3 regions of the Pradoshia sp. TA40_28 genome follow, and region 1 is predicted to be linked to each of the others. Evidence: predicted binding sites of a transcription regulator. Region 1 holds the regulator's gene; each other region holds the start of a gene.
What was found. Region 1 encodes LexA, which represses DNA repair genes until DNA is damaged. Its sites were predicted from a motif close to CGAACATATGTTCG; they were not measured.
Positions count from the first base shown of each region.

Region 2: the regulator LexA is predicted to act here: its motif matches at 2,897-2,910, upstream of uvrB (excinuclease ABC subunit UvrB).
Region 3: the regulator LexA is predicted to act here: its motif matches at 2,165-2,178, upstream of AC58NB_RS11100 (YhjD family protein).

Region 1 is NZ_JCATZO010000013.1:42,804-47,974, reverse strand. It holds gene AC58NB_RS15205 (ABC transporter substrate-binding protein) at 1-415, shown strand, start outside; gene AC58NB_RS15200 (helicase-related protein) at 975-3,446, shown strand; gene lexA (transcriptional repressor LexA) at 3,640-4,266, opposite strand; gene yneA (cell division suppressor protein YneA) at 4,420-4,743, shown strand; gene AC58NB_RS15185 (YneB family resolvase-like protein) at 4,813-5,171, shown strand, end outside.
Region 2 is NZ_JCATZO010000001.1:343,956-349,126, forward strand. It holds gene AC58NB_RS01545 (carbohydrate ABC transporter permease) at 1-923, opposite strand, end outside; gene AC58NB_RS01550 (ABC transporter substrate-binding protein) at 1,031-2,317, opposite strand; gene AC58NB_RS01555 (CsbA family protein) at 2,578-2,805, shown strand; gene uvrB (excinuclease ABC subunit UvrB) at 3,002-4,981, shown strand; gene uvrA (excinuclease ABC subunit UvrA) at 4,989-5,171, shown strand, end outside.
Region 3 is NZ_JCATZO010000007.1:93,692-98,862, forward strand. It holds gene addB (helicase-exonuclease AddAB subunit AddB) at 1-253, opposite strand, end outside; gene AC58NB_RS11090 (SDR family oxidoreductase) at 421-1,221, shown strand; gene AC58NB_RS11095 (TVP38/TMEM64 family protein) at 1,388-1,999, opposite strand; gene AC58NB_RS11100 (YhjD family protein) at 2,211-2,585, shown strand; gene AC58NB_RS11105 (competence protein ComK) at 2,613-3,194, opposite strand; gene AC58NB_RS11110 (IDEAL domain-containing protein) at 3,457-3,687, shown strand; gene AC58NB_RS11115 (NUDIX domain-containing protein) at 3,822-4,286, opposite strand; gene AC58NB_RS11120 (DinB family protein) at 4,355-4,888, opposite strand; gene AC58NB_RS11125 (M48 family metallopeptidase) at 5,082-5,171, opposite strand, start outside.

The sequences.
Region 1 (5,171 bases):
TATGGCAGGATCGGATCATGAACCATATATCAATCAAGTATCCGTACGATTCATCAAAGACCCTGATAGCGCATTTAGTGCACTACGCAGCGGTGAAATCGATATGCTATCTGGTGTGCCGGAAACAAAGTTTGATATTCTTAAAGAAGACAGCAAGATGAGATTACAAAGTACCCAGAGCAATGCTGTCTCTTACTTGTTATTCAACACGAAAAATCGTGATGTTGCAAAAAGCGAGAACTTAAGGAAAGCGGTTCTGTATTCTGTTAACCAGGAAGAGTTCATTCAATTCTATAAAGGCGATAAGGCAAAGGCAGTTTCAACTGTGAGCCCGCTAGTCGATACTGGCAATGAATTGACCGCCGATACCGAAAAAGTTAAAGAAGCTATTGAAGCATATCGCTCTGAGAAGTAAATGGAAACAAAATAGAAGAATCCCTGGAGGATTCTTTTTTTACTCTTTTATGTAAGGACTCTTTAGGGGAGGAAGGTGCAGGTTACTCAAAATATTAGAGAACCTTTTCAATAGGCATAACGATAGCCATTTATCCTGATTTTTGGGGGATAGATGGCTTTTTTGCACATAAGGTTTGGATATTTTTTAACCAGCGCATGTAATTATTTTAAATCTCTGGCTGCTTGTGAAACGATAAATTTGAAATCTATGTCGTTAAGGTTAAAGATAGATAGATATCGATGCCATCGGCTTTTTAAGTACAGGGCATTAGTACTGATAGCAACTTTTAAATATGATTTAGAGATCAAAAGTAAACAGCATAATAAATCGCTATGCTTTTCTGGTTTATTTTTGCTTGGAACATAGAGGTATGATTACGGACATTTAAAAAAATATTAATTCGTAAGTAAATCATAATAATATTATGTAAACAAAACAGTAGTATTTATATTTTAGTGGTTTATCGTATATATTAGCATCATAAGATAATTTAAGGCAGCTTAAGGAGAACTAGATAATGGATATTTTGGAAAGAGGATATAAAGAAGCAGTAGAAAAGGCTAAAAATGATATTTTGCATGACATATACCTATTTATGGAGGAAAGTGAAGAGAAGCCATCCTTAAAGGATTATATAGATAGCAGAGAATCTTATTTAAATCAAATCTGGAATTTAGCGTGGAAGAGTAAAACACTGCAACGCATGAACAGAAACGAAAAAAATAAATTTTTAGAGCAGCGAGGCCTATCAACTGACGGAGCATCTAAAAAAGCAATTAACAAAATGGTTGAACAAGAACTGAGCGGATTACGGACTTTCGATATGAAGAGATGGATTCGTGATTACTTTACAGAAACAGATGAACTTTGGGATGAGTTGTTTGAAACAGTCAAGCTGAAAAGAGTGAAAGAGAATTATGAGAATACTGCTATTAAAGATGCTGCTTTAAAGGTGTTGAGTAGTAACAAACTTTATTTCTATTTAAAATTGAGATATCAATTGGCCAATCAACTCCATGATGATATAGCAAAAGTGAAAGGCTTTAATCCAAAAGAATATGAAACGCTTCATGATCTATTATTTTGGGGGTATGAAGAATACCAGGATGAAAATGTATTTGATGAGTATATCTATCAAAACATTATGACTAGTTTTATTTACGAAACCATCTATCCATTTATCAAAGCAAAAATGCCGGATCAAGTAAAAACACAGTATGAGAGGTTATATAAGGGCATCGTAGATCACAAGCTAATTAGGAAGTTAATTGGCACAAAGATTAATGAATTTGCATGGGAATATGAAAATGAAGCAGAACAGGAAGCTATAGAAGATTTAATAGAAGTACGAGCTTGCCCGGATGATTTTACTATACAGATGCCGTTATATCATAGACAGCATGAAGAAAGAAAACAAAAAAGAGAAAAGCAATTAGAAGAACTAAAGAAGCAGGAAGAAGAAAAGCGAAAGAAACTAGAGAATATATTTGGAGTCGAATATAAGACGACCGTTTACAGTAACACGAAATATATTCTGCATATTGGAGAGACGAATACCGGCAAAACCTTTCAGGCTCTGAATAGATTAAAGGAAGCCCAAACTGGGATATACCTGGCACCTTTAAGGCTTTTGGCGCTTGAAGTATATGAAACACTCAAAAACAGCGGAATATCCTGTGCATTAAAGACAGGGGAAGAAGAAAAAGATATGGCAGATGCCACACACTTTTCATGTACGATTGAAATGTTTACGGAGAAAGATCAATTTGACGTCATGGTGATTGATGAGGCCCAAATGATTGCAGACAAAGACCGAGGGTTTTCTTGGTTTAAAGCCATTAACAATGCACGTGCCCAAGAAGTGCATATTATCGGAAGCCAAAGTTCCAAAGCCATGATTATAAATCTGCTTCAGGGAAATGATATCGAGATTCGCGAATATAAACGGGATATCCCACTGATTGTGGAGAAAAGGCCATTTAAGATTGAACATACGAAGGCAGGCGATGCGTTAATTGTTTTTTCACGCAATAAAGTTCTTCAAACAGCCTCGAAATTGGAAAGAGACGGACATAAAGTCAGTGTGATTTATGGCAGTATGCCCCCTGAGACGAGAGCCAAACAAATCCAGCGCTTTATTAACAGGGAAACTAAAGTCATTGTTTCTACGGATGCAATCGGGATGGGGCTTAATCTACCAATTCGGAGAGTTGTTTTCCTGGAAAATGATAAATTCGATGGAACGAGAAGACGTTTATTGACCTCGCAGGAAGTGAAACAGTTGGCAGGCAGAGCTGGCCGAAAAGGGATTTACAATGAAGGCCGAGTGGCATTTACGGATCAAATCGGCTTAATGAAGCGATTATTAAATAATAAGGATCAATCGATCAATACGTTTGCAATCGCCCCTACACAAGGAGTTTTTGAGCGTTTTAAGAGATATCATTCCAGTTTGGATCAGTTTTTTGAATTATGGGATGAATTTAAAAATCCTGCAGGTACAACAAAAGCTCCACTCACTCAGGAAAAAGCTTTATATCAGTTAATTCGAAATGAAAAAATAGAAGGCAGGATGTCAATCACTGATTTATATAGCTTTCTCCACTTACCATTCTCAGCAAATGAGGAAATATTAGTCAATCAATGGCTCTATAATATGAAAGCCATTGTGGACAGAAGAGATTTGAGAGAACCTTTTATAAAGAAAGGATCTTTGGAAGAACTGGAATTATCCTATAAATCAGTTGGATTGCATTTATTGTTTTTATATAAATTAGATCGGAGAAGCGAAACGATCTATTGGGAGAGAGTGAGAGAAGAAATCAGTACAGACGCACATCTTCAGTTAAGAAAAGGGGTTAAAAAATATCAAACCAAGTGCAGATCTTGCCATAAGCCGTTAAGCTGGAACTATCCATTTTCTATTTGCCAAACCTGCTATGAAGAAAGTAAACGATCCAGATACTATTATAAAGGATGGGATATATAGGAGACTAAAACTTGCAATCATTGGTTGCAAGTTTTTTATGTTTAACATAACTATATTATGTAAACTAATGCTTTCAAAAAGGAAAAAAGAGTATACGTAAACAAGAATATTCGATCTTTATTAAACATAGATTGATAGAGACTAGTTTAGGAGAACAGAAGAAGAACCGGCATAAAAGCCGGTTCTATCATCCTTATTGAATGTTTCTGTACAATCCAATTACTTTACCCAAAATACTTACATTTTGCAGAATGATAGGTTCGAGCATAGAGTTTTCCGGTTGAAGACGGAAATGGGTATCTTCTTTAAAGAAACGTTTCACAGTAGCTTCATCATCTTCTGTCATAGCTACAACAATCTCACCATTGTTTGCTGTATGCTGCTGGCGAACAATAACGTAGTCACCATCAAGAATACCAGCTTCAATCATACTGTCTCCCATAATTTCAAGCATAAATACATTTTCATCCGCAGGTGCCATATGTTCAGGAAGAGGGAAGTATTCCTCAATATTTTCGATGGCTGTTATTGGTTGACCGGCAGTTACTTTCCCGATTAACGGAACATTAACGGAATTTGTCTTTGGTATATGGTCATGTGGATCCATGTCCAAAATTTCAATTGCACGTGGCTTAGTAGGGTCACGTCTGATGAGTCCTTTACTTTCTAGTCGCGCTAAATGACCATGAACGGTGGAACTGGAAGCCAGTCCAACTGCTTCACCAATCTCCCGAACGGAAGGTGGATAGCCTTTCTTTTTAACTTCTTCTTTTATATATAGCAAAATATCCTGTTGACGTTTGGATAATTTAGTAGTCATCTCCCGCACCTCTTTATGCTTACTTTTTTTTAGTATATCATTTCCTGGTTTACAGTACAAACATAAGTTCGTTTTTTTGTTGACACAAAACACACGTTCGGTTTATACTAACATCATAACAAGCGAACATATATTCTGCGGAGGGGTTTATTTATGAAAAAGTTATGGACTTCTTATTCTTATACAATTATATTTATTATCGGTGTTTTCCTATTAATATCCAGTTTACTGGTGACTACTATTGAAACGCCGAAGGATGATTTTCAACAAATTATGGTTAAAAAAGGCGATACAGTTTGGGATATGGCTGAAAGATTTGATGGCAGTGAGATGACACAGACTGAATTTGTCTCCTGGGTGCAGGAAAATAATGATTTGCAGATTAATCAATTAAAAGAAGGTCAAACGATTGTGATTCCTGTTAAGAAAAACAATGATAATACAGAGATGCTGCATTTAGCAGATTCTGATAAATAACTATATAATCAGTAGGTCGGGATATAGGATCCCGGCCTTATCTATATGTAAAAAGAATGGTGAGAGAAGATGAAGGTTGGAATATACTGCAGAGTTAGTACAGATAAAAGTTCACAGGAAACGTCCCTGGAAAGGCAGGAACAGGAGTTAACAAGACTCGCTGCTGTTAAGGGATTTGAGATTGTCAGTATCCAGAAGGAACAAGCTAGTGGATATGATTTGGAGCGGGAAGGCATTCTAATCCTGCTGGAAAAAATGAAAAACAAAGAAATTGAGGGACTGTTAATACAGGATGAAACGAGACTTGGCAGAGGTAATGCGAAGATAGCCCTGCTACATTGTATTTATAAAGAAGGCATTAAATTATATACGGTTACTCATAATGGCGAGCTTGAAATTTCAGAAACAGATGCCATGCTTTTGCAAAT
Region 2 (5,171 bases), on a different contig from region 1:
GCTAATAGCAGCAAAGCCATGTAGGGAGTTGTTTTCCAGATGTCTGTTAAAATAACGGAGGCCATTGCACCGACACCTGTGCTCAATAAGTCTCCTGCATTTGATATAAGATGAAGCTCTTCAAACAAGTGGGCGATGATTCCGGATTGGCCATCGTATAGAAACATCCACATCATGGCCGATACAGCTGTCGGGATTGCCCAGGGAATTAAAACAACAGCTCTGACAACACCCCTGCCGAAGAATGCCCGATTGATTAACAGCGCAATCGCCAATCCGAGCACTAATTCGAAAAAGACAGTCACGATAGTGAAAATAAGTGTATTGGACAGGGATTTCCACATCCGCGCATCCGTTAGGTATTTCCCATAATTACTTAAACCAACGAAGTTATCCTTTAGAATGGATTCAGAAACAGAGGAGGATAATGCAGCTGTATCCTTGGCGAGGTCTGCTTGATCTCCTTTAATCGATTTTAACTCAGTTTCTATAGAGGCTAATTCGGCTTGATAGGCTGCTGCTGTTTTCTCATCGATCTTTGCATACTTTTCGTCTTCCTCTTTAATTGGTTCAAAGTTTGCGACCTTTTCTTCTACATATTCGTATTGCTTTTGGATATCCGATTCTTCTAATAAATTTTTGTGATTTTTATCGATTGTTTGAGCCCATTGGCTCGATTTATCATTGTCCAGCTCTTCTAGATTTTTCTGAAGAAAGTAATAATCGGTTGCATACCGTTCCAAATCAATTTGACTAGATAACATTCGAACTGATTTGGTTGGATTATTTAATCGATAATCAAACATGCTATTCCAAAAGGACATGGCAATTGGATAGAGAACGACAATGGCGATCAGAATAAGAGAGGGAATAATCATGGCATATCCTAATTGCCGTTCGGATAGGGAGAATTTCTTTTTCATATCATTACTCCTTTCATACTCGAGATTTTCCAAAGCTAAAAAATAGGAGACAAGCTTTATGTGCCCATCTCCTTCTTTCCCATTGCGTTACCTATCAGGCTGGTATTCTATTCGTTCAATTCTGTTTTCATTTTTGATTCCATATTTTCAATGGCTTGATCGACTGTGATGTCTTTTGTTAATGCTTTGGAAATTTCAATTTGTAGAATATCTGATATTTTTTGATAGTTTGGAGTAACAGGTCTTGGTACAGCATTTTCCAATGTTTCAACAAATGATTTTTCTTTAAAAACAGGGGCTGCATCCTGTACTTCCTTGTCTTCGTATAAAGCTTTTATGGTTGGAGCACGTCCACCTTCTGTAGCTGAAATCTTTTGACCTTCTTCACCGGTCATGAATTTTATAAATTCCCATGATTCTTTTGGATGATCTGTATAACGGTTAATCATGGCCATATAGCCTCCAAGTGTTGAAGCAGAGCCCGCATCACCGGCAGGCAGTGAGGTGAAGGCAAAGCTGCCAGCTACTTTAGAGGTGTTTTTATCCGCAGCTGTTTTAGCCATATAGGGCCAGTTGCGTGCAAAGACGGTTTGCCCCTCATTAAAAGCTGACTCCGTTTCAGTCTCGGTGAATGTTAAAATATTATTTGGCATGAAATCTGCATTGACGATTTCAACCATTTTACTCAGCCCTTTTTTGGCCTCTGGACTATTAATCACGACTTCATTGTTTTCATCAATGATTTTTCCTCCGTACGAAGCAATGAATTCCATGGCGTTCACAACAATACCCTCATATTGTTTAGCCTGAAAGACAAAACCTGAGCTGGTTCCTTCCTTCCCGCTTCCCTCTTTAGCCATTTCAATTAACTCATCCCATGTCTTCGGAGCTTCACCAATCAGATCTGTTCGATAAAAGAGAATGCCGGCATCAGAGTATTTTGGCATAGCCCATTGCTTGCCCTCGAATTTTCCGGCTTCGACTGTACCGGAGAAGTAGTCGTCAAGATTAATTTTATCCTGATCAATAAAGCGGTCTAATTCCATGGCGTAATTAGCCTGAGCAAATTCTGCCGGCCAAACCACATCGGCATCGAAGACATCAATTTCAGCACTTTTGCTACTGAACGCGGTTACATATTGGTCATGCTGCTGGGTAGAGCTGTTTGGCATTTCTTGATAGTTTACTTTAATATTAGGATGCTTTTTCTCGAAGGCTTCTATAAGTTTTTCAGTACTGCCGGTTGTATCGGCTCCTCTGGCATATGTAATTTCGACTACCTTTTTGTTTGAATCTTTTTCATCTGTAGAGGTTTTTTCGGTATCCGAGCATGCTGTTAAGGCAATACCCAATAATGCAGCGGCAGAGATGGATAACCATTTTTTACGATTCATATTTCCCCTCCTATTTAATTGCTTACTACTTCTTTATAGATTCCTTAAGATATGGTTATCAAAACCTAATTATGGGATATATTTCTATTTTAGGTACTAAAGACCCATGTGTAATCCGCGATACAGGCGGTATTTCATTGGGTAATGGGGGATAATGGGTTTCTTGCTGGATTAATTAAAAGAAATGTACTATATTTGTAGCTGGATAGAGTTGCTGGAAAAAAGAAAAGGTTATCCAGAGGAAGCAGGTGAGACCGTAGATGAAGATATTAATAGCTCTTTTAGCTCCAGGATTATTAGTTGTCCTTTTTTCAAGAGTGACCTATAACTGTATAGTTGGTTTGTGTTTAACAGTTGCTCTGATTGCCGCTTCAGCATATAAAGGCTATACATCTTCGTGGCCTCTGATTATAATCGATGCCTTTTCATTAACAGCTGGGTATTGGTATTCCCAGCGTATGATAAAGAGAACACCTAAAAGTGCATAAATGACAGATAGAGTCTTCCGTATTTTCTAGGAGACTCTTTTATTTTTTTGTAGGATGGGCATAAATGATACTATGGAAAAATAAGAAAATGGGAATGTTTGTTCGCTTTTTGTTGGTTTGTTTATAGATGGTTGTGGTAAAATATTGTTATCAAATAAATCGAGACTTGAAACGGAAAGATGAAGGGGGCTTTTGTGTGAGTAAACAATTTGAGTTGGTTTCTAAGTATACTCCTCAAGGAGACCAGCCAGCTGCGATTAAAGAGCTGGTGAATGGAATTAATAATGGAGTTAAGCATCAAACGCTGCTTGGAGCCACAGGGACAGGAAAGACATTCACGATTTCAAACGTGATTAAAGAAGTTAATAAGCCCACCCTTATCATTGCTCATAATAAGACGCTTGCTGGACAGCTGTATAGTGAATTTAAGGAGTTCTTTCCGAATAATGCAGTGGAGTATTTTGTCAGTTACTATGACTACTACCAACCTGAAGCTTACGTCCCTCAGACTGATACGTTTATAGAGAAGGACGCAAGCATTAATGATGAGATAGATAAACTCCGCCACTCTGCGACATCCGCCTTATTTGAACGGAAGGATGTCATTATTATTGCCAGCGTATCCTGTATTTACGGCTTGGGTTCTCCAGAAGAATACGGGGAAATGGTTTTGTCCATTCGTACAGGTATGGAAATGGAACGGAACCAGCTGTTGCGTAAATTGGTTGATATTCAATATGAACGAAATGATATTAATTTTCAGCGTGGAGCATTTCGGGTAAGAGGAGATGTAGTAGAGATTTTTCCCGTTTCAAAAGACGAGCACTGTATACGGGTTGAATTTTTTGGCGATGAAGTAGAACGGATCCGAGAAGTAGATGCGCTGACCGGTGAAATTATTGGAGAAAGAGACCATGTGGCCATCTTCCCGGCATCCCACTTCGTTACACGAGAAGAAAAAATGAGAATCGCCATTCAAAATATCGAGAAAGAATTGGAAGAGCAACTGACCTTTTTAAGAGGGGAAGGGAAGCTCCTTGAAGCACAGCGGTTGGAACAAAGATGCCGCTATGATCTCGAAATGATGAGAGAAATGGGCTTTTGTTCAGGGATTGAGAACTACTCCCGCCATCTTACATTAAGGCCGCCGGGTTCTACCCCTTACACCCTTATCGATTATTTTCCGAAGGACTTTTTAATGGTGATTGATGAGTCTCATGTTACCGTTCCGCAGGTTCGTGGAATGTACAACGGTGACCGCGCTCGTAAAGAGGTACTGGTTAATCATGGCTTTCGGCTGCCGTCAGCAATGGATAACCGACCTTTGCATTTCCAAGAGTTTGAGGAGCATATCAACCAGATTGTCTATGTATCTGCTACGCCGGGTCTTTATGAACAGGAGCATTCACCGGAAATGGTCGAGCAAATTATTCGTCCAACTGGGCTATTGGACCCTACTATTGACGTTCGCCCGATTGAAGGTCAAATCGATGATTTATTAGGGGAAATCAACGAGAGAATTACACGAAATGAGCGTGTCCTGATTACAACACTGACGAAGAAAATGTCAGAGGATTTAACAGATTATTTAAAAGAGCTCGGCATCAAGGTTCAATATTTGCATTCTGAGATTAAAACGCTGGAACGGATCGAGATTATCAGAGACCTGCGTCTTGGAAAATATGATGTTTTAATTGGAATTAATCTGTTGCGTGAAGGGATCGATATTCCAGAAGTCTCACTTGTAGCTATTCTGGATGCGGATAAAGAAGGATTCCTGCGTTCCGAACGATCTCTTATTCAAACGGTCGGACGGGCAGCTCGTAATTCAAACGGTCATGTTATCATGTATGCAGATAAAATAACGAATTCAATGGAGATCGCGATATCAGAGACGAAACGACGTCGTGCTATTCAGGAAGAGTATAACAGGAAACACGGCATCACTCCTCAGACAATCCAGAAGGACATCCGTGATGTCATTCGTGCCACTCATATAACGGAAGATGGCGAAGAAGAAAAAGCTGCAAATAAATTTGAGAAACTATCTAAGAAAGAACGCCAAAAAGTTATTGCCAATATGGAAAAAGAAATGAAAGAAGCAGCCAAAGCGCTTGATTTTGAACGGGCTGCCGAACTTAGAGATTTAATTTTAGAGTTGAAAGTGGAAGGATGAACATAGGATGGCACTTGATAAAATAGTAATAAAAGGGGCCAGGACTAATAATCTAAAAGATATTGACGTGACAATCCCGCGCGATAAGCTGGTTGTACTGACCGGTTTATCAGGTTCGGGGAAGTCCTCCCTGGCTTTTGATACAATCTATGCGGAAGGACAACGCCGCTATGTGGAATCCCTTTCTGCC
Region 3 (5,171 bases), on a different contig from region 1:
GTCTGCCCATACCGCCAGTTTCCTGCAGCACCTTCCATGCCAGCCGACTAAAGCTGAACACTTGAGCACGTATCATACCGCCAAGATTAGGAGTATTGATTAGTTCCAGTTCAGCCTGGAAAGTCATCTGATCTGGAACAATATATATAATTGATGGACCTTCTGGATCATTCTCCAATTTAGTCCTAATATCATTTAAAATTGTCTCTGTTTTACCTGTACCTGTTTTTCCAATATAAAATTGCAAAGACATTAAATCTGCCTCCCCCCTTTATACCTATCTCTTTATTTTATCATATTTAAGCGCATTTTCTTGCTGATTGACTCTATATCCCAAGATTGTAAAAATTGGTTCATTTAATCCCGATACTAAATGAAGTTTTCACGATATATCTAAGGGTAAAGAAGAAAAAACAACTCATGGAGGGGAATCATATGACAAAATCTATTTTTATTACCGGAGCAGGTACCGGGCTTGGAAAAGGAGCCGCCATCGGCTTAGCTAAAGCCAGCCATCGTATCATCGCCTCAGTAGAAATCACTAGCCAAGTGACAAGCTTGCGAGAGGCAGCCCAAGCAGAGGGTGTGGAGTTAGAGGTCTTAAAACTAGATATCAATTGTCTGCGAGACCGGGAACTGATCAGCACATATGATTTTGATATATTTGTAGCAAATGCAGCCATCGGTGAAGGTGGCCCGATTTCCGAAATTCCTGTTGAGCGTTTAAAAAGGATCTTCGAAACGAATGTATTTAACACGCTTGAGACGGCACAATTAGCCGCACAAAAGTTCGTCAAACAACGGTCAGGAAAAATCGTTTTTATCAGTTCGATTGCCGGTCTCACTGTTTCCCCTTATTTAGGGCCTTATTGCGCTTCAAAGCATGCCCTCGAAGGAATCGCCCAAGCGATGTATCAAGAACTGGAACCACTGGGTATACAGGTGGCGACCATCAATCCAGGGCCATTTAAAACAGGCTTTAACGACCGCATGATGGAGGAACCGTGGAAATGGTATGACCCTAAAGAGAATTTCACGCCACGCGAGGAATTCGAAAAAGGGGTAAACGTTTTCGAGAAGCAGTTTGACCCGGAAGAAATGATTGCCAAAATGGTCGAGATCATTCCAGCTGATAAACATAAGTTCAGAACAGTTTATCCGGAAGCATCTGAAAATCAAAGCAAGACATACGAAAGAGATATGTGGGAAAAAACTATATAAGCACACCACAAAAATAAAAACAATGATCTTCGATACAGATGATCATTGTTTTTATTTTTGTAGTAAAAGTCCGTTAAAAACCTTCAACGATTAATTTAATTATAATTATAAACTTTCAGTAAATTTTTGCCAACTACTATTTTTTCTCAAATAGATGTCATGCCCTCTACGAAGGTTCCTTCTGTTCCACCCGTTTCAAACGCATCTCGACTTGCTTACCTATAAGCCATAAAAGAAAAATGACGATACCAACAATAATGCTTTTAACCGGTTCGCGAATTAAAGACATAATGTCATGGCCAATATAACTAATAGTAAAAATCATAACCAATTTCCCAGTAAAGACCGCAAGCAGATATTGTTTCGGACTAATGTCAGATAATCCACAAACGATATTAACGATTGCGGAAGGAGTAAATGGGAAACAAAGTAAGATAAACAACGGACCAAATCCATGATGATTGATCCAGAGCATCGCCTTTTGCACAGCAGAATGTTTATATAAAAATGACAGGGCTTTTTTCTTTCCATATTTTCTGGACAAATAAAACACAACCATCGCACCAGCCACAGCACCTGTCCAGGATAAAAGAAATCCAATCCATAAACCAAAAGCATTGGCATTAGCCGTCACAAAAACAAACAAAGGTAAGAAAGGAAGGAATGCTTCAACAAACGGGAGCAGCAATCCCGGAATGGGACCTAAGTTTCTATAATCACTTATTAATTCGGCTAAATGCTCCATTGTTAGCCATTCTGTTAACCAATTAAGATCCATAGTCTCTCCTCACAAACAAATAACAAATTCAGTCCATACTATATAAATATCCCCATATACGATAGATTAAAACAATCCTTGCCTCTATTATATCAGATTGCTGTAAAGAGAGAATTAGTTAGAAAATAAACTTGTCAAAAATGTGAAAAGCGATTATTCTATACAGGAACGTATGTTCGTTTTTTACAGACATTGAAAGGACGCGATATACATGACCCGCATCCCTACAGAAGAACGCAATATAATGGAAAAAGCGATTTATTTACCAATGGTTCTCACCGTACTTTCACGAGATCTTCAAGTAGTAAAAGTATCGCCCTTCAAATTAAAACAACCTTACCTATTACTAATTGATGAAACCATGAAACAGGTCCAAGCGGAATTAAAGCAAGTAAGCCACTATATGAGGCAGCATCAACTCAAAGTGGAAGAAACCAAAAGAGACGAATCATTCACATCTTTTTTATTTCTTTATAAGGGTTATGAGGAGTATCATAATTATTTTAATCCCCGTATCCGCAATAAAGTACAGGAATTACTGGAATATTATTTTTTGAAGCAGTGGACTGATGAACTAAAAAAATAAACGACGTTAAGAAAGATAATACTTTTTCTAGGCTCTATTTGGAGACTGGTTCAGACTCTTTGTCTGAAAATCCGATTTCCGATCATTAACTTGGAGGGCATTGTATAAATAATTTGTCTTTCGCTCTGCCTCTGCAAGGTTCTGAAGGAGCTTAGACTTTAGCAATGCTGTTCGGAGCATTTGATTTTCAATGATACTATAGGATACCGGTATGACAATAGATTGTTTATTGTGGAAATTAATTTGTGTTTTAGTCGAACTAATCTTGACTCTGGATACAATATGCTCATAAGAAAGCCAGATACACGATTCTTTCGCAGGAGATGTAGTTGGAAAAAAGAATAAGCGATTTCCCGGTTCTAATGAAATAGGGACTTTATGCGAGATACCAAGAAGCGTTTTCGTTGACTGGCATCTTCCAGGATAGTCTGCACCAAAATAATCACAGCTGGATTTAACTACTTCGGATGGTTTTAAAGGTACTAAAATCTCATCATCAAATTCAATAATTTTAGAATACGTTTTTGATCCATATTCCACTGGCATAACAGCAAATGTAAATGGACTGATTTCGTAATCCTCTCTCCTGCTTATCACATTTGTTTCCATGGCTTCCTCCTTATATGAGCCTGCATTAACCTACCATTTCAATATAACATAATATTTCAAAATAATTGGTTTATTCACCAAAATTTCAAATTTAAACCAAAACTCTTATGTTTCCTAAGTGGTTTTTCCATCTTACAGATTGGGTATTTTATATAATAACTATATCAAACTATCAAAACAAATTTTCTGAATAATTTAAATATTTAGTTGATTTTTCTTTTTATCTGACTTATAATAAAAAAAAGCAACGGGGGGATTATCCATGAATCACGAAAAAGCAAATACAGATATCGTAAAAGCTGTTGATGTGACTGTTGACCAGGGGACCATGGAAGATCTACTGATGGATATGATGATTTACGAAGCCCAACTAACCCATGCACATAGGAAATTGAAAAAAGAAATTGATCTGGCCTTGGACAATAAAGACAAAGAAGCGTTTATGAAACTTTCCGCCGAGCTAATTGAATTGGAGAAAAACTTTGGTAACTAAGTCCAATAACTTGTAACAGGTAAATATGGTGTATAAACAAAATCACAGAGCGAGGATTTTTTACTCCCGCCCTGTGATTTTCTTGTTTGCACTCTTTTAGTACATACTATACTGAATCCATTACAAAGGATCCTCTAATTTACATCTCCCAAATATACGGGAACAGGTTCACCTTGAGTATATTTAATAAGATATTGCCGCATTTGTTGCGGATAGAGTCTGTAGGTTAATAAATCACTTAATGACAGCCACTCCACTCCTATTTGACCTTCGTCTGGATTAATTCCATTTTGCACCATTGTATGAGCGCCTTTGATCTTACACGAAAACATATATTCAATTTGATGAGTCTCAGAATCAGAAGCAAAATGTTCATGGTTTTTTCCAATATATTCACGAATCAAGATTAAATCATCAATTTCAACATCCTGTCCTATTTCTTCTATGCATTCTCTCTTCAACGTTTGATGAAAGGTTTCTCCGTACTCTTGTCCACCACCGGGTAATATAAAATAGATTCCTTCCTGATCTTCTTTCTTGATCGCGAGTAGCTGATTGTCCTGAATAATAATGGCTTTAACTGAATTTCGAATAGGCATTATAGATTCTCCTTTATTTGTGTATTCTCCAATCACAAAAAAGAGCTGAATACTCAGCCTCAGCTTTATTAGTTTGGATAGGAATCAGATTTCATATAACGCTCTCTGATCATCGTAAGGTGATGTAGTTCATGCCCGGCAATAATAACGGCCAGCGCACGAACGGTTATTTCGAAATCGTTGGCTGATCCCCAGCGAAGCCAGTCTTCATCGCTTAGACTATTCACTAATACAATCGTAGACTGACGGACTATCGAAAAGTTTTGAAGAAGTTCATCTATCGATAGCCTCATAAAGGATCCGTGCTGAACATATTCATCTTCATCAAATCCCGGGAGATTCACACGTTCTCCTCTTGCAATGGCAAGTAGCCTATATGCCATGATTCTCTCTGTATCAATCATATGGCCAATGACTTCCTTAACGCACCATTTCCCTTCTGAATAACGGAAATCGCCCTGCGTATCAGTGATGTCTTTCAGGAAAGCCATTGTCTCCTCCCTTTGTTCGGAAAGAATCTGAATTAACTCCCCATCTGGAACCATTTCCACATACGGTTGATAATAAGGCGCATACTCATTTTCATCTAATCGATTTTGCATATGACTTCTCCTCTTTTCACTTATTTACTATATATTCATCATTCTCTGCCTAAAATCCTTTATCAATCATCAAAAAGAAAACAGAGCCAATCCTTCTTTGGGATGGCTCTGCTTTACTTTTCTTTTATCTTTATTTAGTTTTTTAGTCAAAAAGACTCCCTTCCTCCTTATCAGCAATAAAAGGTAACAGAAACTATTTTTTAAATTCTTCTACCATCTCAATTCGCTCTAGCATGGTTGGATGGCTATTACGGAATATTTTAACTAGCAAAGGTGGGTTCAT